Regions from separate parts of the Sinomonas sp. B1-1 genome, predicted to be linked through region 2. Evidence: predicted binding sites of a transcription regulator. Region 2 holds the regulator's gene; the other holds the start of a gene.

Region 1 (15,827 bases), on a different contig from region 2:
TCGAGGATGTGAGTCTGCGCGCTCTCATGCTGCTGGCTGCCAATGACACCGGCGTCCCGCTGGCCACGCGGACCATCGCCGACGGCGTCGGCACACCCTACAACCACGTCAGCAAGGCCGTCCTCAGGCTCCGCGAGCTCGGGTACGTCGAGGCCACGCGCGGCCGCTCCGGCGGGGTCCAGCTGAGCGAGGCCGGGCGGAAGGCGACGGTCGGCGGCGTCCTGCGCGCGCTCGACACGCGTGAGGACCTGGCCGAGTGCGAAACCCCCAACGGGGACTGCCCCCTGAACTTCCAGTGCGGGCTGCGCGGCGCCCTCCGGCGCGCCCGGGAGGCGTTCTACCGCGAGCTCGACAGCGTGGTGGTGAGCTCGCTGCCGCATGAGCGGCAGATGGGCCCGGTGCTCGTGCGGATCGGGCTGCGCCCGCCTGCCTGAGCCGCCTGCCCTCTGCCGACGGCGAGGCCTCCACAGCGTGTGACGCTGCGTGACGAGCGTCACAGCTTCTCAGATTGCCATTTTCTACGCCCAGTAGAAGACTGTAGGTAATTCAGCATCGCAGATGCGGAATAAGCCAAAGTCCCCGGTCGGGGACCAGCCCCATGCTTGAGGAGTCGCAATGCTCTCGGATACCGCGCGCCCCGTCATCGAAGCCACCCTCCCGCTCGTCGGGAGCCGGATCGGCGAGATCACGCCGCTGTTCTACCAGAAGATGTTCGCCGCGCACCCCGAGCTGCTCAATGGGACCTTCTCCCGCGCCAACCAGGCGAACGGCACCCAGCGCCAGGCCCTCGCCGGCGCCATCGCGGCCTTCGCGAGCCACCTCGTGAACAACCCGGGCACCCTCCCCGAGGCCGTCCTCAGCCGCATCGCCCACAAGCACACGTCCCTCGGCATCACCGAGGACCAGTACCAGATCGTTTACAAGTACCTCTTCGAGGCCATCGTCGAGGACCTCGGCGAGGCCGTCACGCCCGAGGTCGCTGCGGCCTGGACCGAGGTGTACTGGCTCATGGCGGACGCCCTCATCAAGATCGAGAAGGGGCTCTACGCCAAGCAGGCCAACGACAAGATGTGGATGCCCTGGAAGATCGTGGAGAAGACGCCCGCGAGCCCCACGACGATGACGTTCGTGTTCGAGCCCGCCGACGACACCCCCGTGACCCCGGGCGAGCCCGGCCAGTTCGTCTCGGTCCGCATCCCGGTCGCGGACGGCCTCCTGCAGGCCCGCCAGTACACGCTGTCGGCCGACGCCGAGTCCACCGAGCGCCGCGTCATCACCACCAAGTTCAACGACGGCGGCGAGGTCTCGCCGATCATGCACGAGAAGTTCCAGGTGGGCGACGTCGTCGAGCTCTCCAACCCATACGGCGACGTGACGCTCGACGACGGCGACGGCCCCCTCGTCCTCGCGACCGCAGGCATCGGCTGCACCCCGGCCGCCTCCATCCTGCGGGCTCTGGCCACCAACGGCTCGGGCCGCGAGGTCCTCGCCCTGCACGCCGACCGCAGCCTCGACACGTGGGCCCTGTCCGACCAGATGCTCGGCGACGTCCAGAAGATCGACGGCGCGAGCCTGAAGGTGTGGCTCGAGAAGCCCGAACTCGCCGCAGTGGGCGCAGGCGCCGCCGGCGCCGAGACGCACGAGGGCTTCATGAACCTCGCCGACGTGGACCTCCCCGAGAACGCGAACGTCTACCTCTGCGGCCCGCTGCCCTTCATGCAGAAGGTCCGCTCCCAGGCCATCGCCAAGGGCATCCCCGCCACAAAGATCCACTACGAGGTCTTCGGCCCCGACCTCTGGCTCGCCTCGCAGAACTGAACCACACCCAACGTCTGAGGGTCACCTCCTGAGGGTCACGTGATGTGACTCCCAGGAGGTGACCCTCAGACGTTCGGCGGCGCGGAGGTCAGTTCGAGGCGGTGAAGAACGTTCCCCGGAACTGCGGCTGCTCGAGCTCGTCGAGCGCGGCGACGGCATAGTCCTGTGAGGAGATCCTCTCGCCGGCAGCAGGGACGTCGACGGCGGTGACGTACTCCCCCGTGCGCTCGCCCGGGGCGATGACCGCGGCCGGCGCCTGCACGGTCAGGTCGGCGCCGGCGTCGCGCAGGGCCTCGTAGGCGACGTACACGGCGTCCGACTCCCCCTTGTACTCGGCCGGGAACCCGGAGGTGTCCTTGATCGGTGTGCCGTCAGGCGCCTTCAGCCCCCCGAAGCCGCCCACCATGTAGAGCCGCGCCGCCGTGGGGACCGCCGCGATCGCGCGGTGCGCGTCGATGTATGGCTGGCGGGAACCGCCGGTGCGGTCGGGCACCGTGGCCAGCACCACGGCGTCGTGCGCCTGGGCGACCTCGCTGTACGTCTCGACGTCGGCCAGGTCCGCGGCGCGCACGACGGCGGCGCCCTCCACCGGGGCCCCCTTGCGGCTGATGGCGGTCACCTCGTGCCCGCGGCGGGCGGCTTCGGCGACGATCTGGCTTCCCACCATGCCGGTGGCTCCGTAGACGGCGATCTTCATGAGGGCTCCTAAAGATTGAAGTTGCAACCTTAAGCAACCCCCGTCCCCGGGTGGGTATTCCGCCGCCGGGATGTGACTCTCAGGATGTGACCCCAGAAGGTGACCCCTAGAAGAGCTGGCGCCAGTTTGTCTTCGCCAGGTCGAGCACCTCGTCGCCGCGGCCGGAGAGGACGGTCCTGAGGGCGTAGAGTGTGAAGCCGCTGGCCTGCTGCGCGGTGATCGCCGGCGGCATGGCGAGCTCCTGCCGGGCTGTCACGACGTCCACGAGGGCGGGGCCGTCGTGCGCGAGCGCCTCCTTGAGGCCGCGCTCGAGCTCCGAGGACTCGTTGACCCGCACCCCCTTGATGCCCAGGGCCTCCGCCACTGCGGCGAAATTCGGATTGTCCAGCCCGGTGCCGAAGTTCACGAAGCCCGCCGACTTCATCTCGAGCTCGATGAAGTTCAGCGAGCCGTTGTTGAACACGACCAGCTTCACCGGCAGCCGGTTCTGCACGAGCGTGATGAGCTCGCCCATGAGCATCGAGAGGCCGCCGTCCCCGGCGAGCGCCACGACCTGCCGGCCCGGGAAGGCGGCCTGCGCGCCCATCGCGTGCGGCAGTGCGTTCGCCATGGAGCCGTGCGTGAACGAGCCGACCAGGCGCCGTCGCCCGTTCATGGTGAGGTAGCGCGCCGCCCAGATCACCGGGGTGCCGACGTCCGCCGTGAAGACCACGTCGTCGTCGGCGAGCTGGTCGAGGATGCGGGTGATGTGCTGCGGGTGGAGCGGCTGCCCCTTCTTCGTGGGGGTGGCGAGGTCGTCGAGCCGGGACCGGGTCTTGGCGTAGTGCTTGAGGGTCGACTCGAGGTGGGTGCGCCGCTTCTTCCGGCTCAACAGCGGCAGCAGGGCGGACGCGGTGTGCTTGACGTCGCCGACGAGCCCGAGGTCGAGGCGGGTGCGCCGACCCAGCTGGTCGCCGCGGATGTCCACCTGGATGATCTTCGCCCGCTCCGGGTAGAACTGCTGGTAGGGGAAGTCGGTGCCGAGCATGAGGAGCGCGTCGCAGGACTCCATGGCGCGGTAGCCGGAGCTGAACCCGAGCAGGCCGGTCATGCCGACGTCGAACGGGTTGTCGTACTCGATGAACTCCTTCCCGCGGAATGCGTGCACGATCGGCGCCCCGAGCGCGTCGGCGAGCGCGACCACCTCGTCGTGGGCTCCCTCGACGCCCGCGCCTGCGAGGATCGTGACCTTGCCGGCCGCGTTGAGGATATCCGCGGCCTCCCGCAGCTCGCGCCCGCTCGGCACGATCCTCGGCTCGGCCCGGCGCACCACGGCGATCCGGTCCGACGCGACCTGGGCGAGCGCGATGTCCCCGGAGAGGACGACGACGGCGACGCCGCGCTTCTCGACTGCAGTGCGCAGGGCGATCTCGAGGATCCGCGGCATCTGGGCCGGGTCGGTGACCTGCTCGGCGTAGACGCTGCACTCGCGGAAGACCTCCGTGGGATGGGTCTCCTGGAAGTAGTTCGAGCCGATCTCGGTGCTGGGGATGTGGGCGGCGATCGCCAGGACCGGGACGCGGGAGCGGTTCGCGTCGTAGAGCCCGTTGATGAGGTGGAGGTTCCCGGGGCCTGCGGAGCCGGCGCAGACTGCCACCTCCCCGGTGAGCGCCGCCTCCGCGGCCGCGGCGAAGGCGGCGGCTTCCTCGTGGCGCACGTGGACCCACTGGATGCTCGGAGTGCCGCGGAGCGCATCGGTGAACCCGTTGAGGGAGTCCCCGGGGAGGCCGTAGACGCGGCTGACTCCGTTGGCGGCGAGGGTGTCGACGATGTTCTCAGCGATGGTCGTCATGGCCTCCAACCTAGCCGTGTGACGCAGATCCCGGGTACCCCCGGGGAATAACTGGGTAGCACAGACGTTGAACTTGAGCGTAAGTCACTCAACTCTGTATCTATCCTTCGGAGGATTACGAATGCCACTGTTCTTCGGCCCCGCAGCCGGCAACGGCTCCTTCGACGAGTTCCTTGCCCGGTACCTCCAGGGTCAGGGAGCGCGCCGAGTGGGGCGCCCCATCGACATGACGCGGCTCGTGAGCCGCGGGACCCAGAGGGTGCTCAACGTCGCCGGCCGCTACGCGAAGGACCACGGACACCGCGAGGTGGACGCCCTGCACCTGCTCCGCATCCTCGCGGAGACTGAGGCGGTCTCCGACATGGTCCGGCGCGCCGGCGTGGACCCCGCAGGGATCGTGGAGGCCGTCGAACAGCGGCTGCCCGAACCCGCCGAGGGATCCGACGCAGACCCCGCCGCCGCCCCCACGCTGACCGCCGCCGCGCAGCATGTCTTCCTCGACGCGTACAAGGTCGCGCGCTCCCTCGGGTCCACCTACATCGACCCCGAGCACGTGTTCCTCGCGCTCGTGCTGGGCACGGACGCGCCCGCTGGCCAGATCCTCGCGGCCGCCGGCGTCACGCCCCAGTCCCTCCAGGAGGGGGAGTCCGCCCCGGCGGATCCCGCGCACGACGGCGAGGCCTCGCCCCGCGCGCCGAAGCGCACCACCGGCAGCGGCGCACGCAGCGGGAAGGACACCATGCTCGACCAGTTCGGCACGGACCTCACCGAGCTCGCCCGCGAAGGCAGGCTCGATCCCGTGATCGGCCGCGCCGAGGAGATCGAGCAGGCCATCGAGATCCTGGCCCGCCGCACCAAGAACAACCCCGTGCTCATCGGCGAGGCCGGCGTCGGCAAGACGGCGATCGTCGAGGGCCTGGCCCAGGCCATCGCGTCCGGGGAGGTGCCCGCGCAGCTGTCCGGCAAGCGCGTGGTCTCCCTCGACCTGCCCGCCATGGTCGCGGGCACCCGCTACCGCGGCGACTTCGAGGAGCGCATCACCAAGACCCTGGACGAGCTTGCCGAGGACGGGGACGTCATCGCGTTCATCGACGAGCTCCACACCGTCGTCGGCGCCGGCGGCGGCGGCGAGGGCGGCATGGACGCGGGCAACATCCTCAAGCCCCGCCTCGCCCGCGGCGAGCTGCACCTCGTGGGCGCCACCACGCTCGACGAGTACCGCCGCATCGAGAAGGACCCGGCCCTCGAGCGCCGGTTCCAGCCCGTGACGGTCGGCGAGCCGAGCGTCGAGGACGCCGTCGCGATCCTGGCCGGCCTCGCCCCCCGCTACGCGGAGCACCACGACGTGGCGTACTCGGACGAGGCGATCCGCGCCGCAGTCGAGCTCTCCCACCGCTACATCACCGACAGGCACCTGCCAGACAAGGCCATCGACCTCATCGACCAGGCCGGCGCCCGGCTCAGCCTCGCGCGCGGCCCCCGGGCCGTGGACGTCGAGGCCCTGAACGCCGAGGCCACGAGGCTCGAGCAGGAGAAGACCGCCGCCGTCGCCCGCGAGGACTACGAGGAGGCCTCACGGCTGCGCGACGCGATCGAGGCGGTGGCCGTCAGGATCGCCGATGCGGCGGAGGGCGTCGGCACCCAGGCGGGCGACGCCGTCGTGCGCGAGGAGGACATCGCCGCGGTGGTGGCGCGTGCCACGGGCATCCCCGCGGCGCGGGTCACCGAGGGCGAGCGCGAGCGCCTCGCACGCCTCGAGGACGAGCTCCATGGGCGCGTCGTGGGACAGGAGGACGCAGTGACCGCGATCGCGAAGGCGGTGCGCCGCAACCGCACCGGCCTCGGCGACGCCGGGCGACCGGTGGGCAGCTTCCTGTTCCTCGGCCCCACGGGCGTGGGCAAGACCGAGCTCGCGAAGGCCCTCGCGGCGTCGCTGTTCGGTGATGAGTCCGCGATGGTGCGCTTCGACATGAGCGAATTCGGCGAGCGCCACACCGTCTCGCGCCTGGTCGGCGCCCCTCCGGGCTACGTCGGCTACTCGGAGGCTGGGCAGCTGACCGAGCGCGTGCGCCGGCGCCCCTACTCCGTGGTGCTGCTCGACGAGGTCGAGAAGGCGCACCCCGACGTGTTCAACCTGCTCCTGCAGGTGCTCGACGACGGCCGCCTCACCGACGGCCAGGGCCACACCGTGGACTTCCGCAACACCGTGGTGATCATGACCTCCAACCTCGGGTCCGAGTTCCTCGCGACCCGTGGCGCCTCGCTCGGCTTCGCGGCCGGCGGCGCCGAAGGCGGTCCGTCCGAGACCGAGCTGCGCGCGAGGATCATGGGCCGGCTGCGCGAGACGATGCGGCCGGAGTTCCTCAACCGCATCGACGAGATCGTGCTGTTCCGCAAGCTCACCCGCGGGCAGCTGCACGAGATCGTGCGGCTCCAGCTCCGCAGCACCGAGGCTCGGCTCGCGGCGCAGGGCATCGCCCTGGCCGTGGACGACGCCGCCGTGGACTGGATCGCCGAGCGCGGCTACGAGCCCGAGTTCGGTGCCCGCCCGCTGCGCCGGGTGATCCAGCGCGAGCTCGAGGACCGCGTCGCGGACCTGCTCGTGGCGGGCGAGGTCGCCGAGGGCGGCCGGGTCGCCGTGGGCGTCTCGGGTGCGGGTGAGGCTGGGGACGGTCCTCGCGGCGGTCAGACGCACGACGGCGACCGGCTCACCGTCCGCGCGGACGTCGCCGAGGCGGCCCCCGCCGCCTGACTCTGAGGGTCACCTCCTGGGGTTCCTCATCTGAAGGTCACCTCCTGAAGGCCATTGTCTGGACTTTGGCCAACAGGAGGTGACCTTCAGACGCGTCGGGGGTCAGGCCGGGTCGGGGTCAGGCCGGGTCGACGCGGCCGCGGCTGCCGTCGACGCGGACCCGCTGCCCGTCACGCAGCACCGACGTCCCCCTGCCCGTCCCCATGACGGCGGGAACGCCGTACTCCCGCGCCACGATCGCCGCGTGCGAGCCCAGCCCGCCCGTGTCCACGACCACCGCGGCGGCCCGGGCGAAGAGCGGCGTCCAGGACGGGTTCGTGTTCGGGCACACGAGCACCTCCCCCGTCCGCAGGTCGGCGAAGCCCTCCGACCCGAGGACGATGCGCACCGGCCCCTCGGCCACTCCGGCGCTCGCCGGTGTCCCAGCGAGGAGTGCCCCTGCGGCGTCGGCCCCGCTCCCCCGGCGCCCGCCGAACAGGCTCGGGTCTAGCATGGGCACGCCTGCATACTCTCGCCGGAGCCGAGCCCGTCGGGCGGCGAGGCCGCGCACCCGGTCGGCCTCGGCGTCGCCCATCACCGCCGGATCGGCGAGGTCCCGCAGCTCCTCGAGGCGCAGGTGGAAGACGTCCTCCGGCACCACGAGGGCGCCCGCCGCGGCGAGCCGGCGGCCGAGCTCGAGGAACGTGGCGCGCAGCGGAGGCATGAGCGCCGTGATGTAGAAGTGCGTGTCCTCGCGGAAGGCGAGGCCGCGTCGGCACGCCTCGACGATCCCGCGGGCCACCGCTGACGCCCGCTGCGACCGGAGCGCAGGATGCCCGAGGAGCTCGGCGAGGGCGGCGGCTCCCGGGTCGTGCGCGCGATCGGCGGGTGGCATCTCGGCGAGCGTCGTCAGCAGCGCTGCCACGGGCAGCGGGTCGTCGCGCCACGTGGGCGCGGTCGCGATCACGATGCTGACCGACTCCCGGTGACCGTACTCCGCCAGGAAGGCGTCGAGCCGCACGGCGAATGCGGCGAACTCGGGGCGCGTGCGGATCGCCTCGAGGAACCCAGCAGGAGCGAGCTCGCGGGCCGCGCGGGCCAGTTCGGGGTCCGCGCGGACGACCGCGGCGAGGGCCTCGAGCGCGTCGTTCCCGTCCCGCGTCCGGGTCCGGCCGCCGGCCACGAGCCGCGGAGCGAGCCGGCCGAGGCCGAGCACGCCGAGCAGGGCGCGCAGGGGCAGGAACGGGACGAACGACCCTGGCAGGTACCGCACCCGGATCTTCCCGAGCGGCTCCATGGCCGCGTTGCAGCGGTCCACACGGTCGAGGAGCCCCTGCCAGTCGAGCGTCGCGGGGTCCTCAGCGTCGAGCGCGGCGACCTCGGAGCGGAACGCGGCGAACAGAGGGTCCTCAGTCCATCGACCAACGTCGAAGCGCCGCACCCGCCGGGCGACCGAGAGCGGGGCGCCGAGCGTGGACAGGCTCGGGCGTGGGCGGGGCGGCACGAGCTGGAGCGGAACGCCGTCGCGCCCGCGGACCAGCTGGTCCAGCGGGGGGAAGCGCACGCCGACGCTCCCTGCCATGAGGTGGAGCATCCGCACCACGCCGGGTCCGAGCCAGGCCGTGACGTCCAGAGGATAGGGCCGGGTGGCGAACATCTCGAGGAAGAACGGCCCCACCGTGCGCTGGACGAGGTCCAGGTCGGGCGGCTCGAGCGGGAGCGCCGTCATGGGGCGGGCCTGGACGAGGCTGATGCGCCCGTCGGCGAGCGCCCATTCGATGTCCTGCGGCCACACCTCCCCCGCAAGCGCTGAGAAGTGCCGTTCCGCCCGCACCGCGAGGGACGCGAGCTGGGCCGCAGGGGCGTCCGCGAGGACGGGTCGGACGCGGCCGTGCTGGAGCCGCCGCGAGTGGACGGCGCCGTCGCGGCCCAGCACGAGGTGTTCGGGGGTCACCTCGCCGGAAACGACCGCCTCGCCGAGTCCCGGGGCCGCGTCGACGACGAGCTCGCCGCGCCGCCCCGTGAGGGGGTCCGCCGTGAAGAGCACCCCGGCTGCCTCGGCCGGAACCATGCGCTGGACGACGACGGCGATCGCCACCTCGGCGGGGTCGATCCCCTGCCGCGTGCGGTAGTCGGCGGCGCGGTCGGTCCAGAGCGAGGCCCAGCAGCGGCGGACGGCGTCGAGCACCGCGTCGGGGCCGGAGACGTCGAGGAAGGTGTCCTGCTGGCCGGCGAACGCGGCGCCGGGCAGGTCTTCGGCAGTGGCGCTCGAACGGACGGCCACGGCGACGTCCTCGGGACCGAGCTCGATGAGCGCGGCTGTGACCGCGTGCTCGGTGGCGGCGTCGAGGGGTGCCGAGGCCAGGAGGTCCCGGGCGGCGGCCGGGTCGGACGCCGCGCGGGATGGATCGAGGCCGACACGTGCCGCGTGTGCCCGGTAGGCCGCCGTCGTGACGACGAACCCTGCCGGGACGGGGAGGCCCGCGCCGATGAGCTCCCCGAGGTTGGCCGCCTTCCCGCCGACCGCCGGCACGTCGTCCGCCCGCACCGAGGCGAGCGGCAGGACCAGAGGTGGGGCGTCGCCGTCGTCCATGACGCCACAGTACGCCCGATGCGGCCATGCCATGGGCCGCGGGCGGCGAGACCCGGAAAAGGTGGAGGGCCGCCCCGTGTGCAGCGGGGCGACCCTCCGAAAGACCGGCGCCGTCTAAACCGCCGGGGTCATGGTGTGCTCGATCAGCCGAAGGCTACGCGAGGCGCGACTTGAGGCCCTCGAGCTCCGCCGTGATGCTCTTCGGCAGCGAGCCGCCGAAGCGTGCGAACCACTCCTCGAGGCCCGGGAGCTCCGCGTGCCACTCGTCGGCGTCGAAGCGCACGGCTTCCTCGACCTCGGCCTCGGTCATGTCCAGGCCGGTGAGGTCCAGGCTGTCCGCGGTCGGGACGAAGCCGATCGGGGTCTCGACGGCGTCGGCCGTGCCCTCGATGCGCTCGATCGCCCACTTGAGCACGCGCGAGTTGTCGCCGAAGCCCGGCCACGCGAACTTGCCGTCGCGGGTGCGGCGGAACCAGTTCACGAGGAAGATCTTCGGCAGGCGGGCCGGGTTGCCCTTTGCGGAGACGCGGACCCAGTGGTTGAGGTAGTCGCCGGCGTCGTAGCCGATGAACGGCAGCATGGCCATCGGGTCGCGGCGCACGACGCCGACGGCCCCGGCCGCGGCGGCCGTGGTCTCCGAGGAGAGCGTGGCGCCCATGAAGATGCCGTTGGCCCAGCTGCGCGACTGCGTGACGAGCGGAACGGTGGTCTTGCGGCGGCCGCCGAAGAGGATCGCGGAGATCTCCACGCCGTTCGGGGCGAAGTACTCGGGGGCGAGCATGTCGATCTGGTCGATCGGCGTGCAGAAGCGCGAGTTCGGGTGCGCGGCGGGGCGTCCGCCGGCGGCGGAGGAAATCTCGGGCGTCCAGTCGTTGCCCTGCCAGTCGGTGAGGTGGGCCGGGACCTCGTCGGTCATGCCCTCCCACCACACGCCGCCGTCGTCGGTGAGGGCCACATTGGTGAAGATGCTGTTGCCCTTGGCGATGGCGCGCATCGCGTTCGGGTTGGTGCCCCAGCCGGTGCCGGGCGCGACGCCGAACAGGCCCGCCTCGGGGTTGACGGCGCGGAGCTCGCCCTCCTTGCCGAAGCGCATCCAGGAGATGTCGTCGCCGAGGGTCTCGACCTTCCAGCCCTCGATCGTGGGATCGAGGAGCGCGAGGTTGGTCTTGCCGCACGCGGACGGGAAGGCCGCGGCGACGTTGTAGACCTTGTTCTCGGGGCTGGTCAGCTTGAGGATGAGCATGTGCTCGGCGAGCCAGCCCTCGTCGCGGGCCATGACCGAGGCGATGCGCAGGGCGTAGCACTTCTTGCCGAGCAGCGCGTTGCCGCCGTAGCCGGAGCCGTAGGACCAGATGGAGCGCTCCTCGGGGAAGTGCACGATCCACTTCTCCGGGTTGCACGGCCATGCGACGTCCTCCTGGCCCTCCTCGAGCGGGGCGCCGACGGAGTGCAGGGCGGGGACGAAGAACGCGCGCGTCTCCTCGATCTTCGTCAGGACGTCGGAGCCGATGCGCGCCATGATGCGCATTGAGGCGACCACGTAGGCCGAGTCGGTGATCTCGACGCCGAACTTGGGGTCCTCCGCGTCGAGGTGGCCCATGACGAACGGGATCACGTACATGGTGCGGCCGCGCATCGAGCCGTCGAAGAGGCCCGTGAGCTTCTCCTTCATGGCGTCCGGGTCCATCCAGTTGTTGGTGAAGCCGGCGTCGCGCTCGTTCTTCGAGCAGATGAAGGTCTGCTCCTCGACGCGGGCCACATCGGCCGGGTCGGAGAACGCGGCGAAGGAGTTGGGGAAGAGCTCCGGGTTCAGGCGCGTGAGGGTGCCGGCGATGACGAGCTCATCGGTCAGCTGGCGGTACTCCGCCTCGGAACCGTCGACCCAGTGGATGCGCTCGGGCTTGGTCAGCTCGGCGACTTCTTCGACCCAGGAGAGCAGCGGCTCGTACGTGGTGGGGGCTTCCGCGATCAGCGGCAGACGAGTTTCGCCCATGTCGGTCTCCTTTGTTGGGGTCGGCGTGTTCTTCCATGCTAGGGAAGGTGGTCTGTACCACCGGCCCCCAAGACGCTTGAAACGAGAGCGAAACATCCGAAAACTGCGGCTTTTCCGGGGGTTCTGGGCTCGGGGTCGGAGTTTTAAGTGAGGAAGGTCACATAGACCGGTCTAGCTAATATGACTTCACGCGTGGGTGCCGAGCGACACACGTTCCCAATTTGGAGTTGGGGAGGTGTTCGCGTAAAGTTATTCGAGGCCGATCGGGGAGGGAACAAACCGCGCGGCAGGTAAGCGCCCATAGCTCAGCTGGATAGAGCGTCTGTCTACGGAACAGAAGGCCGGGGGTTCGAATCCCTCTGGGCGCACATAGGAGAAGGACCCGGCCGGAAGGCCGGGTCCTTCTGTCGTTTCACCTCCTCCCGGGTGTTCGGGCCGGGGCCTGCCCCGTCGAATAGCATCGTGGGGTGGACAGCGAGTATGACGTCATCGTGATCGGAGCCGGAGCCGCCGGCGAGAATGCAGCGGACCGGGCGGTCAAGGGCGGCCTCACCGCGGCCCTCGTGGAAGGCGACCTGGTGGGCGGCTCCTGCTCGTACTGGGCGTGCGAGCCCTCCAAGGCGCTCCTCCGGCCCGGCGCCGCCCTGCGGGCCGCCCGCTCCGTCGCCGGCTCACGGGAGGCTGTCACAGGAACCCTCGACATTCCCCAGGTCCTCGCCCGGCGCGACGCGGCGGTCAACTCCTGGGACGACACCTCTCAGGCGGAGTGGGTCTCAGGCGCCGGCATCGAGCTCGTCCGCGGGCGCGCCCGGCTCTCCGGCGCGCGGCGCGTCGTCGTGAGCGACAACCGCGGCGACCATTTCACGCTCACGGCGCGGCACGCCGTCGTGCTCGCCACCGGCTCTGCGCCCGCCGTTCCGCGGATCCCCGGCCTCCACGACGTCCCGTTCTGGACCACCAAGGAGGCCACCAGCACGCACGAGGTCCCCGAGAGCCTCATCGTCCTGGGAGGCGGAGTCGCGGGGACTGAGCTGGCGCAGGCCTTCGGCCGGCTCGGCGCGCGCGTCACGATCGTCGCCCGCGGCCCGCTCCTCTCGGCGTTCCCCGTGGACGCGCGCGGCCTGGTCGCCGAGGGCCTCGCTGCCGACGGTGTCGAGGTCATCGAGAACACCTCCGCGGAGCTGGTGGAGAACACGGACGACGGCGCCGTGCGCGTCACGCTTCCGGGCGGGCGCGCGCTCGAGGCGGCTCGCCTGCTCGTCGCAACCGGGCGCCGTCCGGCGCTGGACGGGCTGGGGCTGCCCGCGTTCGGCGTCGAGCCGGTCTCGATGCGGGTCGACGAGACCGGGCGGGTGCAGGGCCTCTCCTGGCTCTACGCCGTGGGCGACTGCTCGGGCGGCCCCAAGCTCACCCATCAGGGCAAGTACCAGGCGCGCATCACGGGTGACGCCATCGCCGCCCGCGCCCGCGGCGAGCTCGCGCGGACCGAGACGGCCCAGCCCTGGAGCCCGTGGGCGCGCACCGCCGATCGGCTCGCCGTCCCCCAGGTCGTCTTCACCGATCCGGAAATCGGGATGGTCGGGCTCAGCGAGGAGGAGGCCTGGGAAGCGGGGCTCCGCGTCCGTCCGATCGCCGTGCCCCTCAATGTCGCCGCCGCGTCGCTGCACGCCGAGGACTACAGCGGATGGGCCCAGCTGCTCATCGACGAGGACCTCCGCACGGTCGTGGGCGCCTGCTTCGCCGGGCCGGACGTCGCCGAGCTCCTCCACGCCGCCACAGTCGCGATCGTGGGCGAGGTTCCGCTGGACCGGCTCTGGCACGCGGTGCCGGCGTTCCCCACGCTCTCCGAGGTGTGGCTGAGACTCCTCGAGGCGTACGGCGTCTAGTCGAACCGGAGGTCGCCCCGGGGGAAGCGCAGGTGCACCGCTCCCGGTTTTGTACTGACCGGTCAGTTTCCTACAATCGAGAGCATGCTTTCAGTTCGTGGTCTGACTGTCGTCGGCCGTCACGGCGACCTCGTGCCCCCGACCTCCTTCGACGCCCGGCCGGGACGCCTCACGCTCGTCCGCGGCGACGGGCAGGACGAGCGCACCGCCCTGGCGCTGGCGGCGAGCGGCCGCTACGCCCCCAACTCGGGGACCGCCGTCTGGGGCGCGCCGAGCACGGCCAGGAAGGACCTGCGCGCCCTCCGCAGGGCCGCGGCCCTCGTGGACTCCCCCGGCATCAACGAGGCCGAGCTGCACCTGAGCGTGCGCGACCTCGTCGCCGAGGACCTGGCCCTCCTCCCCCGGCGCCACCGCGGCGCGACGGACCCCACGGCCTGGCTCACGGTCCACGCCTTCGAGGATGTCGCCGGGGAGTGGGCCCGCAGCCTGCCGCCGCACCGGCGCGTCGAGCTCCTGACCGAGCTCGCCCTCGCGGACCCCGCGGTCCGCCTCCTCGTCGTCGACTCCCCCGACCGACACTCCGACCGCGCCGACGACTGGCTCCCGCGCCTCGAAGCCCTCGCCGGAAACCCGGGCCGGGCGCTCGCCGTCGTGGGCGTGGTCGCGGAGGTGCCACTCGGCTGGGAGGGGGCGGTCGCCGTCGTGGGCAATGCGGAACCAGCCGAGGGCGCGGAGTGCGGGGACCTCGCCCCGCGCGAGCGCGAGGAGGGCCGGGCATGACCGTCCTGCGCCTCGCCGGCTCCGAGCTCAAGCGCATGACCTACGGCCTGCTGCCCAAGCTCACGATCCTGGCCCTCACCATGGTCCCGCTCCTCTACGGCGCCGTCTACCTGTACGCGAACTGGGACCCGTACAAGAACATGGACCGGATCCCCGCCGCCCTCGTCGTGGAGGACCGGGGCACCGACGCGGCCGACGGCACCCGGCTCGACGCCGGGAACGACGTCGCTCAGACCCTCGTCGACGGACACCTCTTCGACTGGCACCGCGTCTCGAGCCGGGTCGAGGCCGACGAGGGCGTCCGCACGGGCACCTACTCCTTCTCGCTGACCCTGCCGGCCGACTTCTCGGCGAACCTCGCCTCCCCCGGCAGCTTCGACTCGGCACAGCAGGCCATGCTCCAGGTCACCACGAACGACGCCAACAACTACCTCCTGTCAACGATCGTGGACAAGGTCACCACTGCGGTGCACGACGCCGTCGCCAAGCAGGTGGGCACGGAGACCGCGGCGAAGCTGCTCACCGGCTACGGGACGATCCATGCCCAGCTCGTGACAGCCTCCGACGGCGCGGCCCAGCTCGCTGAGGGCCTCGACGCACTCAAGGGCGGTTCGGCCCAGCTCGCGGACGGCACGGCGCAGGTGAGCAGCGGCGCCGGCCAGCTCGTCGCAGGCCAGACCCAGCTGCGGGACGGCGCCGTCCGGCTCCGTGACGGTTCCGCACAGCTCGCGGCAGGCCTCGGAACGCTCGAGCAGAAGACGGCGACGCTCCCGGCGGACACGCAGCGGCTTGCCGACGGCGCGGCCCAGGTCGCGGCTGGGAACGCCGCCCTCAATGACAGGGTCCAGTCCGCGGTGGCCGCCGCAGACGCGGCCGACGCGGGCCTGCAGGAGCGCGTCCGGGCGTCCGCCCAGAAGCTCGTGGCCAGCGGCGTCCTGACCCAGGCACAGGCGGACCGGATGGCTGCGGACGTGGCCGGCGCGCAGTCCTCAACGCCGGCCTCCGACGCCCGCGCCCAGCTCCACACCGCGGCGGCCCAGGTCCAGCAGCTCGCCACGGGCTCCCGCCAGGTCGCCGACGGCGCGGCCCAGCTCGCAGCGGGCATGCCCGCCCTCACCTCGGCCATCGGCCAGGCGTCCGACGGCGCGGACTCGCTGTCCGCGGGTGCCGCGCAGCTCGCCTCGGGCGAGCAGGCGGCCCTCGACGGCACCCAGCGGCTCGCCGACGGCGCGGCCCAGGCGTCCGACGGCGCCGCCCAGCTCCGCGAAGGCGCCGGGCGGGCCGACTCCGGCGCGCACGATCTCGCGGACGGCCTTGCCGCAGGGGCGGGGAAGGTCCCGAACCCCTCCGCCCAGCAGACCGAGGACGTCTCGAAGGTCATGGGTGACCCGGTCGCCGTCGACCGCGTCTCGCAGACCGCCGCCGGCTCCTACGGCGCCGGCCTCGCCCCGTTCTTCCTCTCGCTGTCCATGTGGGTCGGGATCTTCATGCTGACCCA
Region 2 (15,827 bases):
GAACGCGCGGAGCATCCGGATCTTGTCCTCGGTGCCGGCCGGGGCGCTCTGGCGGAGGTGGCCGTAGTGGTCGACGTCGAGGGCGAGGATGAGCTCGCGCTCGATGAACCACGCGCGCTCGAACTGCCGGGCGACATGCACGGCGGCACGGAGGCCGTGGCCGTCGAGGACGCGCGCGGCGCGGGGGTCGATGGGACGCCCCACCTCGTAGTTCGTGGTGCCCGCGGAGTCGACGACGGCGACCTCGCCGAGGCCTGCTGCGCGCAGGGCGTCGGTGAGCATGAACTCGGCCATGGGAGAACGGCAGATGTTCCCGGTGCAGACCGTGATGATCCGGTAGGGGCTCGCCGTCGAGTTCATGTCACCAAGCATAGGGTCGGCGAGGGGATCGGACGGAATCCAGCCCCAGTGCGGGGCATCACACGAGCGCGAGGAGCGCGCCGACGCCGACGAAGAGGACTCCGAACACGCGGTTGAGGACGGTCTGCCCGCGCTCGCTCCGCGTGAACCGCTGGAAGCTCTTGGCCGCCAGCGCGAAGAAGAACCACATGACCAGGATGTCCACGATCACGATCGTGATCCCGATGACGAGGTACTGGCTCCACATCGGGAGGTCGGGCCGCACGAACCCCGGGATGAAAGCGAGGAAGAAGACGATCGCCTTCGGATTGAGCAGGTTGACCCAGAGCCCGCGCTGGAACATCGACCACGCCGGCTCGTTGGCAAGGGCCGCGGCCGCCTCCTGGGAGGTGTCGGGCCTGCTGAAGAACTGCCGCACGCCGAGGTACACGAGGTACGCCGCCCCGAGGTACCGGATCACGTTGAACGCCACCGGCGAGCTGGCCACAATGACGCCGAGCCCGGCCGCCACGATCGCCAAGTGCACGATGAGGGCCGCCTGCTGCCCGAGGACGCCCCAGATGGAGCGGCGGAACCCGGAGTTGAGCGAGTTGCTCATGGTGTTGATGGCACCCGCGCCGGGCGTGAAGCTGATCAGCAGGCAGGCGCCCACGAGGGCGCCCCAGAGGGAAAGCGGCACCCTACAAGCGTAGGGCCGCCGCGCGGTGGTCCAGGCCGCGCGAGGGCTACGCCCGGGCGACGACCTCCCCGTTGGGGATGAGGAACCAGCCGTCGGAGGACGAGCCCCAGCGGTGCCAGCCGGATGCGATGCGCTCGAGGTCTGCCTGGTCGGCGAACCCGTACTCGAGGGCCTGCTCAGCGAACGCCGAGTGGAGCACCCTCTCGCTCCACACGCGTGCCTGCCACGCGCGCTGCTGGGGCGTCGCGTAGAGCCAGTTGCTGCTCGACGGGGCCACGTCTGTGAACCCCGCCTCCTGCATCCAGCTCACGAGCCGCCGCCCGGCGTCGGGCTCGGCGCCGTTGCGCCGCGCGATCCGCTGGTACAGCTCCATCCACTCGTCGAGTTCCTCGATCTCCGGGTACCAGCTCATCCCGTGGAAGTCGGCGTCGCGCACCGCGACGATCCCGCCGGGTTTGGCCACGCGCCGCATCTCACGCAGCGCGGCGACGGGGTCCGTGAGGTGCTGGAGCACCTGGTGCGCGTGGACGACGTCGAACGACTCGTCCTCCAGGTCGAGGTCGTACACGTTCCCCGCGGTGAACGAGGTGTTCCCGACGCCGCGCTCCTCGGCGAGCGCCCTCGCCTGGGCGACGATGTCCTCGGAGCGGTCCAGCCCGACCACCTCGCCGGGGGCGACGAGGAGCGCGAAGTCGCACGTGATGCTGCCGGGCCCGCACCCGACGTCGAGCACCCTGAGCCCGGGGGTGAGGTGCGGGATGAGGAACGCCGCCGAGTTCTCCGCCGTGCGGGAGGCATGCGCCTTCACGACGCTCTCATGGTGGCCGTGGGTGTAGACGTCGTCAGGGGTGCGCGAGGTGCTGTCCGGGCCGCTCATGGCACCACGTTACAAGAGGGTGTGAAGTTCGCTACGAAAGGCCGGTTTTCGCGGGGGACGGCCCCGCCCTCCCGGTACCGTTGAAGGCGAATCATATACGACTGCTCGGGCAACGGTGCCCCCGCGTCTGAGAGGAGCGCCGAATGTCCCTGATCGAGAGTTCGAACAACCACACCCGCCGCCTCCGCCGCCGGGGCGGACGCATGCACCTCGGCGAGGACATCCTCCTCGCCCGCCACGGCAGCAACATCTCAAGCCTGCGCCTGGACCGCCGCGCGAACCGCATGGTCGCCACCCTCCACGACGGCACCATCGACTGCGCCTCGAACTCCCTCCTCCCGGTCCACCCGAGCCCGCTGGCCCGGATCGGGCAGCAGATCCAGGCGGTGCGCGAGGACAAGGCCTCCGTGAGCCGCGCCGAGATCCGCACCCTGGTCAAGTTCAGCGCCATCTGGCTCGCGATCAGCGTGCTCTTCACCGCCGGCGTGATCGCGCTCGCCCTCACCACGGGCAGCAGCGAAGCCCTCAACAGCGCCGCGTTCTACCCCGCCTACTGACCCGCGCGGAGCCGCTGCCCCGCGCCCGGACGGGCCGGACCGAAACGTGGACGGCACCCGCCGGCGGTGAGGCGCGTCGCTAGGCTGTGACGGTGACCCCCGCCGCCCCGCCTGCGACCGCATGGAGCCCCCGCCTGGCCCTCCTCGTCGCGGCCACGTTCTTCATGGAGTTCCTCGACGGAACGGCGCTGGCGACGGCGATGCCCGCCATCGGCAACGAATTCGGGGTCGCGCCGGCGGACGTGAACGTCGCGATGACCTCCTACCTCGTCACCGTGGCGATGGGGATCCCGTTCAGCGCCTGGCTCGCGGAGCGCTTCGGCGCCCGCCGCGTCTTCTCCGCGGCGATCGCTGTCTTCACGCTCGCCTCCCTCGCCTGCGCCCTGAGCCCCACGCTGGGGGCGCTCACGGGCTTCCGCGCGGTCCAGGGCTTCGGCGGGGCCATGATGGTCCCCGTCGGGACGCTCGTGGTGCTGCGCGGCACGCCCAAGGACGAGCTGCTCAAGGCCACCGCGTTCCTCGTGTGGCCGGGCCTCCTCGCACCGGTGCTCGCGCCGCTGGTCGGCGGCGCCCTGACCCAGTACCTCTCGTGGCACTGGATCTTCCTCGTCAACCTCCCCCTCGGCGCTGCCGCGCTGGTGGCCGCCCTGCGGCTCGTCCCGCGGGGCGGCGGCGATCCCTCCCGCGGGCTCGACTGGCCCGGCCTCGCGTTCACGACGGCGGGCGTCGCGGCCGTCGTCGTCGGCCTCGAGCTGCTCGGGCACGCGGGGGAGCTGTTCTGGGGCGGCGCCGCGCTCGCGGCGGGCATCGCGGCGCTGGCCGCGGCCGTCGCGTGGATGCGGCGCGCCGACTCGCCCCTGTTCGACTTCTCCGTCCTCGGAGTGCGCACCTTCAGGGCCACGCAGACCGGCGGGTTCGTGTACCGGCTCACGATCTCCTCGGTCCCGTTCATGCTCCCGCTCATGCTGCAGGACGGGTTCGGGTGGGACCCGGTCCGGGCCGGCTTCATGGTCGCGGCCGTGTTCGTGGGGAACATCGGGATCAAGCCGGCCACGACGCCGCTCATCCGCAGGCTCGGCTTCAAGCCCGTGCTGGTCGGCGCGGCGGCGGCGTCGGCAGCGACGTTCGCCCTGTGCGCCCTCGCGACTCCCGAGTGGCCCGATGCCCTCCTGTTCGCGGTCCTCGTGGCCTCGGGGGTGTTCCGCTCCATCGGCTTCTCGGCCTACATGACCGTCCAGTACGCCGACGTGGCGCCGGATCGGATGCCCAGCGCCAACGCCATCTCGAACACCCTCGTCCAGCTCGCCCACGCGCTCGGGGTCGCGGTGGGCGCGCTGCTGATCCGCTTCGCCGCGCAGGCGATGGGCGACGCCGCCGGGGCGGCTGCCGCTGACCCCGCGGCACCGTACCGGGTCGCCTTCGCCGCGATCGCCGTGATCATGCTGCTCTCGGTGGCGGACAGCGCGTTCCTCCCGCGCCACGCCGGGACCGAGGTGAGCGGGCGGCGGTAGCCGCGCGGCGCCGTCGTGCGCGGGCACCACCGCGGTACGCCGGCCGCGAACTTGAGTCTGGTCGACTCAACTTCATTTGACACGAGAGGCTGCCCGCGTAGACTTGAGTGCAGATCGCTCAACTTGATCCAGGCTGGGCGAGTGCAGTCCGATCAGCATCAGCAGGAGGAACCTATGTCCCGTGCAGTAGGCATCGACCTCGGCACCACCAACTCCGTCGTGTCCGTCCTCGAGGGCGGTGAGCCGACGGTCATCGCCAACGCCGAGGGCGGTCGCACCACGCCGTCCGTCGTCGCGTTCTCCAAGACGGGCGAGGTCCTCGTCGGCGAGATCGCCAAGCGCCAGGCCGTCAACAACATCGACCGCACCATCGCCTCGGTCAAGCGCCACATGGGCACCGACTGGTCGATCAACATCGACGACAAGAAGTACACGCCGCAGGAGATCTCCGCGCGCATCCTCATGAAGCTCAAGAACGACGCCGAGTCGTACCTGGGCGAGAAGGTCACCGACGCGGTCATCACCGTCCCGGCCTACTTCAACGACGCCGAGCGCCAGGCCACCAAGGAGGCAGGCGAGATCGCGGGCATGAACGTCCTGCGCATCATCAACGAGCCCACCGCGGCCGCGCTCGCGTACGGCCTCGACAAGGGCAAGGAGGACGAGCTCATCCTCGTCTTCGACCTCGGCGGCGGCACGTTCGACGTCTCCCTCCTCGAGGTCGGCAAGGACGAGGACGGCTTCTCGACCATCCAGGTCCGCGCGACCGCCGGCGACAACCGCCTCGGCGGCGACGACTGGGACCAGCGGGTCGTCGAGTACCTCCTCGGCCAGCTCAAGGTCAAGGGCATCGACCTCTCCAAGGACAAGATCGCCCTCCAGCGCCTCCGCGAGGCGGCCGAGCAGGCGAAGAAGGAGCTCTCGTCCTCGACGAGCACCAACATCTCGCTCCAGTACCTCTCCGTCACCCCCGACGGCCCGGTGCACCTCGACGAGTCGCTCTCCCGTGCGAAGTTCCAGGACCTCACCAAGGACCTGCTCGAGCGCACCAAGAAGCCGTTCCACGACGTGATCTCCGAGGCCGGCATCAAGGTCTCCGACATCGACCACGTGGTCCTCGTCGGCGGCTCGACCCGCATGCCCGCCGTCTCCGAGCTCGTCAAGGAGCTCACGGGCGGCAAGGAGCCGAACAAGGGCGTGAACCCGGACGAGGTCGTGGCCGTGGGCGCCGCACTGCAGGCCGGCGTCCTCAAGGGCGAGCGCAAGGACGTCCTCCTCATCGACGTCACCCCGCTCTCCCTCGGCATCGAGACCAAGGGCGGCGTGATGACCAAGCTCATCGAGCGCAACACGGCCATTCCGACCAAGCGCTCCGAGACCTTCACGACCGCGGACGACAACCAGCCGTCCGTGTCCATCCAGGTCTTCCAGGGCGAGCGCGAGTTCACCCGCGACAACAAGCCGCTGGGCACCTTCGAGCTCACGGGCATCGCCCCCGCCCCCCGCGGCGTCCCCCAGATCGAGGTCACCTTCGACATCGACGCCAACGGCATCGTGCACGTGTCCGCCAAGGACAAGGGCACGGGCAAGGAGCAGTCGATGACCATCTCGGGCGGCACCGCGCTGTCCAAGGACGACATCGAGCGCATGGTCGCCGACGCCGAGGCGCACGCCGCCGAGGACAAGAAGCGCCGCGAGGCCGCCGACACGCGCAACTCCGCCGAGCAGCTCGCGTACTCCGTGGACAAGCTCATCGCGGACAACGCGGACAAGCTGCCCGAGGAGGTCAAGACGGAGGTCAAGGCCGACGTCGACTCCCTCAAGAAGGCGCTCGAGGGCACGGACGACGAGGCTGTGAAGACCGCGTTCGAGAAGCTCCAGCAGTCCCAGACCAAGCTCGGCGAGGCGATCTACTCGCAGGCCCAGACCGGTGCGGCGGCGGGCGACGGCGCGCAGGCCGGAACGCACGACGCCGGCGCCCACTCTGCCGGTTCGGCGCACGCGGACGAGGACATCGTCGACGCCGAGATCGTGGACGAGGACGAGAAGAAGTAGCCATGGCCCCCCACGGAAACCAGAACGAGCACGAGCACGCGCGCGACTCCGAGGGGACCGGCGAGCGTCCTGAGCCGGTCATCCGGGACAACCGGAAGGTGGACCCGGTGACCGGCCAGGCGCGGCACCCCGAGCAGGACGGCGCCGCGGAGCACCCCGACCACGAGGACATCCGTCCGGTGGACGAGGCCCACGACTCCGGCGACGCGCTGGCCCAGGCGGAGCAGATCCTCAGCGAGGCAGCGGCCGGCGAGGAGGTCGCGGCGCACGACGCCGTCATCGCCGAGCTGCGCAACGACCTGCTCCGGCTCCAGGCGGAGTATGTCAACTACCGGCGCCGCGTGGACCGCGACCGGGCAGTGGCGGGCGAGGTCGCCGTCATGGGCGTCCTCAACTCCCTCCTGCCGGTCCTGGACGACATCGACGCCGCACGCGCCCACGGGGACCTGACAGACGGGCCGTTCGCTTCCATCGCGGCGAAGCTCGAGTCGGTCCTCGCAAGCCAGGGCCTCGAGCGGATCGACGCCGCCGGCGTGGAGTTCGACCCGAACGTCCACGAGGCGCTCATCCAGCAGCCGGGCGAGGGCATCGACGTCGACACGGTCCAGCAGGTGCTCCGCACCGGCTACCGCACCAAGGCGCGCGTCCTCCGGGCCGCCCAGGTGATCGTGGCGACGCCGCAGGGCTGAGCCGCGGGTCTGACCCGCCCCCGTTTCGGGTACAGATGATGCGCGTCCACGCCCTTTCGGGTACGCGGGCCATCCGGTCCGCGTACCCGAAAGGGCGGTTTGCGGAGTCATCTGTACCCGAAACCGTAGGAAACTTGAAGCACTACTCGAACTAAGGAGCGAACTTGGCCAGTCAGGACTGGGTGGACAAGGACTTCTACGCCATTCTGGGCGTGCCCAAGGACGCCTCCGCGGCGGACATCAAGAAGGCCTACCGCAAGCTCGCTCGGAAGTACCACCCGGACACCAACGCCGGTGACCTCGAGGCCGAGAAGAAGTTCAAGGACATCACCGAGGCGCACCACGTCCTCTCCGACCCGGAGGAGCGCCAGCAGTACGACGCCATCCGGGCGATGGGCGGTGCGCGCTTCGCCCCGGGCGGTGCCGGCGGCGCCGGGTCAGCGGGGTTCGAGGACCTCTTCGGCGGCCTCTTCGGCGGCGGCACCGGGCGGCACTCGCGCGGCTTCTCCACCGGCAACATCCCGCCCGAATTCGCTGACCTGTTCGGCGGCGGCTTCGGCGGGGGAGGGGGCTTCCAGGCTCCGCCCCAGCGCGGCGCGGACCGTCAGGCGACGACGACGATCTCCTTCGCCGGATCCATCCGCGGCACCACCATCGGCCTGCGCGAGCCCAGCGGCGAGGTCATCGACGTCCGGGTCCCCGCAGGGATCCGGGACGGGCAGAAGGTCCGCGTCCGCGGCAAGGGCGCCCCGGGTTCCGGCGGCGCCGGGGACCTCATGGTGACCGTCCACGTCACGCCCCACCCCTTCTTCGCCCGCGAGGGCGACAACCTCCGCATCCACGTCCCCGTCACGTTCGACGAGGCCGTCCTGGGTGCCCAGATCGACGTGCCCACCGTCGACGGCCCGACCGTGAAGATGAAGGTCCCCGCCGGGACCAGCTCCGGGCGCACGCTGCGCCTCAAGGGCAAGGGCGTCAAGACCTCCAAGGGCGCAGGCGACCTGCTGGTGACCATCGACGTCGTCGTGCCCCAGAACCTCTCGAAGGAAGCCGAGGAGGCCGTGCGGGCCTTCGCCGAGGCGACCGCCAAGAACGGCCAGTCCGACCCGCGCGCCCACCTTGCGGAGAAAGCGAGGCTCTAGGCCATGGCCATCGACCCGTACGCGCCGATCTTCGTGATCTCCGTGGCGGCGGAGCTGGCCGAGATGCACCCCCAGACGCTCCGGCAGTACGACCGTCTGGGGCTCGTCTCGCCGTCGCGGCAGCCGGGCCGCCAGCGCCGGTACTCCCAGCGCGACGTCGAGATGCTCCGCGAGGTGCAGCGGCTGTCCAAGGACGGCGTGTCCCTCGAGGGGATCAAGCGCATCCTCGAGCTCGAGAACCAGGTCGCCGCGCTCCAGTCGCGCGTCGCCGAACTCCAGGCCGATCTCGCAGACGCCCAGCGCCGCGGCCCCGACCCGCGGCGGGTCTTCGCCGCGGGCATCGCGGGCGACGTGGTCACCCTGGCCCGCGGGCAGCGCCCACAGCCGCCGTCCCAGGCGATCGTGCTGTGGCGGCCCCACCACAAGTAGTCCTCGCCCAAGGTTCGCCCAACGTTCACCCGCAGATCCCGCTCCAGTGCGGTCCCGGGGCCGCCCGCCATCGTACGTTCGAGACGTGAGTGACCGTCAGAGCGAGGAGCCCAGCATGAGCGCCAGCCAGCACCCCGTCGTCCTCCCGGCCGAGGCCATCGAGGCCGGAGACGAAGCCGTCGTGGACGCCAACGTCGACGTCGTCAATGCCATGTACGAGGAACTGCTCGACGAGCGGGAGATCGCCACCAACGCTCTGCGCAGCTACTATGTCGACTTCTACCTGACCCAGCTGCTCGACGGTGGCTTCGCCCAGTACATCTTCAGTTCCGGCGACCGCCGCGGGGTCGACGCCCTGGTCCGGGACGGCCTGCGCGAGATGGGCGCCGCCCGGCACGCCGAGCTCTTCGAGGCGTTCACGGCCGCCTTCGAGGCCCTCTCGGAGGAGGACGCCGAGGCCTATCTGGACGGCGACGACGACGCCTCCGACGCCGTGCGGTCCCTCGAGGACCTCGACGACCGGTTCGAGAAGGTCCTCGAGGAGGAGGACATCGTGGCGCTCAATGCCGCGTGGCTGAGGGGCCAGGAGGGCCTCCTCGCCCTGGACGAGGACGCGATCGAGGACGAGATCGCCCGCCGGGTGGGCCTCATCGAGGACCTCGAGGAGCGCCGCGCAGCGGCCCAGGACGACCTGGAGGACCTCCCCGACTTCGAGATCGTGATCCGCGAGCTGTGCGACGTGGCGGGCCACGAGCTGGTGGCCATCACGATGGGGGACCCGAACTACCTCCACCACGGCATCAAGACCCTCGCCTGGCGCTTCACCACGGACCAAGGCGAGTACGCGATGGTCGAGGAAGACGACGAGGCGTTCATGATCGACCTGGCCGACGGGAAGATCCTCGCCGCCGTCGAGTTCGAGGAGCTCGACGACGATGACGACTGGGACCTCGGCGAGGACAGCGTCCAGCCCCTCGACGGGGGCGCCGGCGCAGGGCGCGAGGAGCAGCCGACGCGCTGAGGCACGCTGCGAGGCATGTCGGACCCCTGTGGTTGGCTGTCCCTGTTGGCAGCAGCCCGAGGGGGACGACATGGCGGGGGTCAGGACAACGGACGACGGCGCGTGGCTGGCCGGCTATCTCTGCTCGCCTGCCCGCGGCGTCCCGACAGTCGTGGTTTCGGTGCACCCGGACAAGCCGGGCGGACACATCGACGCGGAGCTGATCGCCCGAGAGGTTGATGGACTGGCCGAGGTGATCCGGATTGTCAGCGGCCCCGCCACCCGCGCGCTGACCGGGGCGCTGCCTCCCGGACGCGAGGTCTACGGCAACGCAGTCCGCGCGTATTCGCTCTCGCTCGACTGGCTCGACGACATGTATCGGAGCCCGCTGCACCTGTCGCAGGGTCCGCAGCAGGCAGCACGCGCCGCCCATGACGTTGTGCATGATGTGGTCAGCATGGCGCCCGCTCCGAAGGCGACGGTGGCCCCGACGAGAACGGCCCCGGTGATGGCCCGCGGCGTCGTGCTGGGCTTCGCTGCCGAGGGGCACCGTGCCGTCGTTGCGATGGAGAACGGATCGCGGGCCACGATCTCCCAGGAAGCGGCCGTTCCCGGCGTGAGGCTCGACTGGATCCTCCGCGTTGGTCAGCGCCTCGAAGGGCTCCTCGACGCGGACCGCCACACTCTCGACATCTCTGGCCTCCGGCAGGAACCCCGGCTCACCGAGTGCTACCAGCCGGGGGAGCAAGCGCTCGCCCTCGTCGTGGAGGTCAGGCCCGAGAAGGCGCGGCTGCGTCTCTGGCCCGGCAAGGAGTGGACTGTCGGCCTCGACGCCGTGACGTCCAATCCCCTCGACGGCATGGGCATGCTCCTGAACGAGGGCGACGTCGTCGTCACCCGCTTCTCTCGGGTGAGCGGAGCTGTTCGTCTGTCGGTCATCGATGCCGACGAGGAGGAGCCGGTCGTCGCCGCGCCGGCTCTCATCCTCGGAGGACCGCCCTGGCTTGAACGCGACCGTGCCCTCGGCGGCAAAGAGAGCGGAACAGCCGCCTCGCCAGCCCCAGAGGGCCAGGCAGCGCCGACGAACGGCTTCGGCACGGCTCTCCAGACGACCCAGCTGGCTCTCGAGGCGGCACGCCGCGAAGTCGCCGTCCTCAGGGACCAAAGCGGCCGCGTGGACGGTGGCATCGCGCTCGCTCCCACACGCGCACTGGAGGGCGAGGTGGAACTCCTGAGGAAGCGGCTCGCCTCCCGGGAGGCCACGCTCGAGCAGATGACGGCCACGGTGGACAAGCTGAGCGAGGACCTTGCGAGGCGGCGAGTCGAGGCGGGCAGACAACGGAAGTCCGCGCGCGCTCGGGAACAGCAGCTTCGAGACCACGACTCGCGCAGGCACTTCGTCGCTCCGGAGGCCTGGCTGCTCCACGAGGTCTACGAGGCGTGGGTCCGCGTCGTTCCCCCGCACGACAAGGCGCGATGGCCTCTGCCCGAGGCACGGTCCTACGTCGTCGGGCCCCGCTTTGCGGCGTCGCTCGACCACGAACGGGTGGCCGCCCGACTGCCGAAGGCGTTCGACATCTGCGTCCGCGTCCTCGTCGGTGCCTCCGAGCTGCTCGCGGGCCTCGACGTCCATCCCTTCAGGAGCGGTGCAGGCCCAGAGGACCGGCAGAAGGTACGGAAGGATGGCGCAACGCTCTGGCGGGCTTCAGTCCAGAAGAACACCCCCGCGGCGCTGCGGCTGCACTTCTGGAGACTGCCGGACGGCCGGATCGAGCTGGACAGCGTGCACCCGCACGACTAGGACCTGTGAGGCCCTCGCGTGCGGGTGCGTGGTTCCGGCGTGTGGCTGCGTCCTTCCGCTGCGGCTAACCCGCGTACTGCGGGCAGGCCTCGTTCGAGCAGCCCTTGTCGCGGGGAACCCAGTTGTCGCCGTCCTGCTGCCACACGATATGGCGGTGCTGCCCGCACAGCTCGCAGGCTGGTGCAACGAAGCTGTGCTTCTCTTCTTCCGTGTACGTGCGGAAGCCACTCATGGTTGGTTCCTCCTAGTACCGTCCGGGGGACCCCAGCCTACTCCCGGGTCCGGCACGCGGCCAGCACCCACGGCCCTGCTGCCGTCGGTCTTCCTGCTGCGCTACTTCAGCGCCGAGGTGATCATCGTTCCGTCGGCCCCGACCACGTACCAGACGCCTGCCACGGCCTGGCCGGTGACCTGCCCGGGCCCGGTGTCCTTCTGGTAGTAGTAGATCGGCATGCCGTTCAGGGTCACCTGGTTCTTGCCGTCAGGCGTCTTGATGCTGCCGACCGTAGCGGTGACGCCGTCGAGCTTCGGCGACTCGGACGAGATGACCGGGGGCCAGAGCGTGATGCAGCCGCCCGTGCACGCGCTCACCGTCGCGCCCTTGTTGTCCCGCGTGTAGTAGTAGACCGTCATGCCCTTCTCGTCGACGATGATCTTCTGGCCGCCCACGGTGGAGGTCTTGAGCTCGACCTCGCCGCCAGCCTGAGCCGATGCCGAGCCGGACGACGACCCGGACGACGAGGACCCGCCCGAACCGTAGGCGTCGCCTCCGCCCGCCGCCGAGCTCGACGCGCCCGAGGAGGACGCCGGGGACGACGAGCCTGAGGTGCTCCCGCCGCTCCCGCCGCCACAGCCGGCAAGGGCCAGCGAGGACGCCGCGGTGAACGCTGCCAGGACCAGTGCTGCTCGCTTGTTCATGGTTCCGCCTCTCCTTCGACGCGGCGCTCCGCCGCTGCCAGTCATACGTCGCCGGGCGCACAATGGTTCACATCCCGGTGGGATTCCGTCCTTTCCCAGGAGCGGTTGAACCGATCCGGGGCCTGCGTCGTGTGAACCGGCGAGGAGGTCGTGATGCCCATGGACGAGGACGCCGTCGCGGCGCTGTACCGCGACCACGCGGCCGCGCTGCGCCGGTTCGCCCGGGGCGCCGTGGGCAGCGAGGAGGCGGAGGAGATCGTCCAGGAGGCCATCATCCGAGTGTGGCGGCATGCCCCGGACGGGACGCAGGGGCTGCGGCCGTACCTGTACAGGACAGTGCGCAACCTCATCGTCGACCAGCATCGGCTCGCCGGCCGCCGGCCCCGCACGGTGGCGCCGCTCGACGACGAGGGAGGCTTCGCCGCTGCCGGCGGGGAGCGCTTCGACGAGCTCCTCGACCGGGTGGTGATGGAGGAGGCGCTCGCGCGGCTCACCCCGGACCACCGGCAGGCCCTCGTTGCCGTGCACTACCGCCGCCTGAGCGTCGCGGAGGCGGCCCGCGAGCTCGGTGTCCCCGCCGGGACGGTCAAGTCCCGGTGCTTCTACGCGCTCAGGGCGCTCCGCGCCGCGCTCGACGAGATGGGGGTGGAGAGGTGAACCCCAGCCACGACGATCTGCGCATGTCCCTCGGCGCCTACGTCCTGGGCGCCCTCGAACCCGGCGAGGCCCGCGACCTGGAGGCGCACCTCGCCGGGTGCCCGGCCTGCCGCGCCGAGCTCGCCTCGCTCGAGACCCTCCCGGCGCTGCTCGACGCTGTCCCCGTCGAGCGCGCCGAGGCACTCGCGCACGACGCCGGCCGCGCACCCGAGCCGGCCGGCGCACCGGGCGCGCTGCTCGCCCGGGTGGCCCGGCGCCGTCGTGCGCGGACCCTCGCGTGGGGCGGTGCCCTCGCGGCCGTCGCGGCAGGCTTCTTCGCGGCGGGGGTCGCCCTCGGGCCTGCGGTCGGCAACGGGCCTGGCCCTGCGGCGCAGCCCGCGCCGAGCCCGTCCGCGACCACGGCGCCGGCGGCGACCCTCACCCTCACGAGCGACGACGGCGCCCACGTGGACCTCGCGCTGGTGCGGAAGGCCTGGGGAACGCAGCTGGACCTGACGTGCCGGGGCATGCCTGAGGCCGGCGCCTTCAGCGTGTGGGTCGTGGCGGCGGACGGCGCGTCCCAGCAGGCGGGCAGCTGGAGCTCCGCCGGATACCAGGGCCGAGCCGTGCTCACCGGGGCCACATCGTTCCAGGTCGCGTCCATCCGCACCATCGAGATCCGCGACGAGACGCAGCGCACGGTAGCCAGCGCTGCCGTCAGCTGAGGCTCGCCGAAGTCCTTCCCGACACCCCTTGACCGGCTGTGATCCCTCCCACTACCGTCTCTTATATATCAGTTGTATGAACAGTTCGGATGACCCGAAGGATCGACCATGACTGCAACGCCGACCCTCACCCGCCCGGTCCCCGCCGCGGCAGCGCCCTCACCCGTCTCCGCCCACTCCGCGGTGCTCACGCTCGCGTGCCCGCAGCGCGCCGGGATCGTCCACGCCGTGTCCCGCTTCCTCGTCGAGCGGGGCTTCGACATCACCGAGCACCAGCAGTTCGACGACCGCGTGGAGGGCACGCTCTACCTGCGCACGGCCTTCGGGTCGGAGGGCACGGTCGACGCCGAGGCCCTCGCCGCCGAGTTCGCCGAGACGGCCGCGCACTTCGGCATGGACTACACGTTCCACCGGGCAGCGCCGCCGCGTGTCCTCGTGATGGTGTCCAAGCTCGACCACTGCCTCCACGACCTCATCTACCGGTGGAAGGCGGGGAACCTCGCGGCGGAGCTCGTCGCCGTCGCCTCCAACCACCCCGACCTCCGCCCCATGGCCGAGGCGGCGGGCCTGCCGTTCGTCCACATCCCCGTCACGGCCGGGACCAAGCCGCAGGCAGAGGCCGAACTGCTGGAGGTCGTGGACGTCTATGGCGCGGACCTGGTGGTCCTCGCCCGCTACATGCAGGTCCTCTCCGACGGCCTCTGCCGGAAGCTCGCCGGACGCGCCATCAACATCCACCACTCGTTCCTGCCCGGCTTCAAGGGCGCCAAGCCCTACCACCAGGCGCACGCCCGCGGGGTCAAGCACATCGGCGCCACCGCCCACTACGTGACCGCAGACCTCGACGAGGGGCCGATCATCGAGCAGGAGGTCATCCGGGTGGACCACCGGCTCGCCCCGCAGGACCTCGCCACCGTGGGCCGCGACGCCGAGACGCTCGCCCTCGCCCGCGCGGTGCGCTGGCACGCCGAGAAGCGGGTGCTCCTCAGCGGCCACCGCACCATCGTCTTCCCCTGATCTTCCACGAACTCCAAGGAGCCCACCATGCCTTCACCACGCGTTGTCATCATCGGAGCCGGCATCGTCGGTGCCAACCTCGCCGACGAGCTCACGTCGCGGGGCTGGACGGACATCACGGTCCTCGACAAGGGCCCGATCCCGATGACCGGCGGCTCGACCTCCCACGCCCCGGGCCTGGTCTTCCAGACCAACTCGTCCAAGACCATGACCGAGTTCGCCGCCTACACCGGGCGCAAGCTCGCGTCCCTCACGCGGCCGGGCTTCTCCGCCTTCAACCGGGTCGGCGGCCTCGAGATCGCCACGAGCGAGCGCCGACTCGCCGAGCTCAAGCGGCGCCACGGCTGGGCGACCGCGTGGGGCGTCGAGGCCCGGCTCGTGGACCCGGCCGAGGCCAAGGCCCTCCACCCGCTCATCGACGAGAGCATCGTCCTGGGCGGCCTGCACCTGCCCGGCGACGGGCTCGCCTCGTCGCTGCTCGCCGTCGAACTCCTGCGCGAACGGGCCCAGGAGCGCGGCGCGAAGTTCGTCGGCGGCGTGGAGGTCACCGGCGTCGAGCGGTCGGGCGGCCGGGTCACCGGCGTGCGGACGGGCGACGACGTGGTCCCCGCCGACATCGTGATCTCCGCCGCGGGCTTCTGGGGACCCGCGCTCGGGGAGCTCGTCGGCATGCGCGTCCCGCTCGTGCCCATGGCGCACCAGTACATCAGGACGACGCCGGTGCGCGAGCTCGCCGAGCACGCCGACGGCGTCGCCCTCGGCGGCAGCCACGTCCTCGGCACCGGCAACAGCGCGATGGTGCCGATCCTGCGCCACCAGGACGCCGGCCTGTACTTCCGCCAGCACGGCGAGTCCCTCGGCATCGGCTCCTACGACCACCGCCCGATCGCCGTCGGCTACGACGAGCTCCCGGCCGTGGATGGGAAGGAGATGGGCGAGCACGCGATGCCGTCCCGGCTCGAGTTCACCCCCGAGGACTTCGAGCGGGCGTTCAAGGCCACCAAGCAGCTCCTGCCCGGCGTCGAGGGCGCAGGGATCGCGGACGCCTTCAACGGGATCTTCTCCTTCACCCCGGACGGCGGCTCGCTCGTGGGCGAGTCCCCCGAGGTGCGCGGCTTCTTCATCGCCGAGGCCGTGTGGGTGACCCATTCGGCGGGCGTCGCGAAGGCCGTGGCCGAGCTCCTCGTCGACGGCCAGTCCACCACCGACATCCATGAGCTCGACGTCGCGCGGTTCGAGGAGATCCAGCTGACGGACGAGTACGTCCTGGAGACCTCCAAGCAGAGCTTCGCCGAGGTCTACGACATCAAGCACCCGCTCGAGCCGCGCCAGTCGCCGCGCGGGCTGCGTGTCTCGCCGTTCCATGCGCGCCAGCACGAGCTCGGCGGGTTCTTCCTCGAGGCCGCCGGGTGGGAGCGCCCCCAGTGGTAC

The links. The regulator HspR, encoded in region 2, represses chaperone genes until heat shock. The targets are predictions, from matches to a motif close to AAGTTGAGTCNNNNNGACTCAACTT.
Region 1: a site for HspR is predicted at 4,417-4,441, ahead of ACQ5BE_RS11005 (ATP-dependent Clp protease ATP-binding subunit). Genes of this name have one in related genera too.

Annotation. Positions count from the first base shown of each region.
Region 1 is NZ_JBCHVF010000006.1:107,451-123,277, reverse strand. It holds gene ACQ5BE_RS11025 (RrF2 family transcriptional regulator) at 1-434, shown strand, start outside; gene ACQ5BE_RS11020 (globin domain-containing protein) at 616-1,818, shown strand; gene ACQ5BE_RS11015 (NAD(P)-dependent oxidoreductase) at 1,907-2,515, opposite strand; gene poxB (ubiquinone-dependent pyruvate dehydrogenase) at 2,622-4,346, opposite strand; gene ACQ5BE_RS11005 (ATP-dependent Clp protease ATP-binding subunit) at 4,468-7,098, shown strand; gene ACQ5BE_RS11000 (PEP/pyruvate-binding domain-containing protein) at 7,217-9,670, opposite strand; gene ACQ5BE_RS10995 (phosphoenolpyruvate carboxykinase (GTP)) at 9,825-11,663, opposite strand; tRNA gene ACQ5BE_RS10990 (tRNA-Arg) at 11,958-12,031, shown strand; gene ACQ5BE_RS10985 (dihydrolipoyl dehydrogenase family protein) at 12,131-13,549, shown strand; gene ACQ5BE_RS10980 (ABC transporter ATP-binding protein) at 13,634-14,329, shown strand; gene ACQ5BE_RS10975 (YhgE/Pip family protein) at 14,326-15,827, shown strand, end outside.
Region 2 is NZ_JBCHVF010000016.1:63,041-78,867, forward strand. It holds gene ACQ5BE_RS17885 (low molecular weight protein-tyrosine-phosphatase) at 1-360, opposite strand, end outside; gene ACQ5BE_RS17890 (LysE family transporter) at 419-1,039, opposite strand; gene ACQ5BE_RS17895 (methyltransferase domain-containing protein) at 1,086-1,916, opposite strand; gene ACQ5BE_RS17900 (hypothetical protein) at 2,060-2,473, shown strand; gene ACQ5BE_RS17905 (MFS transporter) at 2,566-3,984, shown strand; gene dnaK (molecular chaperone DnaK) at 4,159-6,039, shown strand; gene ACQ5BE_RS17915 (nucleotide exchange factor GrpE) at 6,042-6,728, shown strand; gene ACQ5BE_RS17920 (DnaJ C-terminal domain-containing protein) at 6,893-7,870, shown strand; gene ACQ5BE_RS17925 (heat shock protein transcriptional repressor HspR) at 7,874-8,299, shown strand; gene ACQ5BE_RS17930 (DMP19 family protein) at 8,415-9,320, shown strand; gene ACQ5BE_RS17935 (hypothetical protein) at 9,391-11,100, shown strand; gene ACQ5BE_RS17940 (hypothetical protein) at 11,165-11,332, opposite strand; gene ACQ5BE_RS17945 (COG4315 family predicted lipoprotein) at 11,434-12,018, opposite strand; gene ACQ5BE_RS17950 (sigma-70 family RNA polymerase sigma factor) at 12,172-12,675, shown strand; gene ACQ5BE_RS17955 (anti-sigma factor family protein) at 12,672-13,379, shown strand; gene purU (formyltetrahydrofolate deformylase) at 13,488-14,396, shown strand; gene ACQ5BE_RS17965 (GcvT family protein) at 14,424-15,827, shown strand, end outside.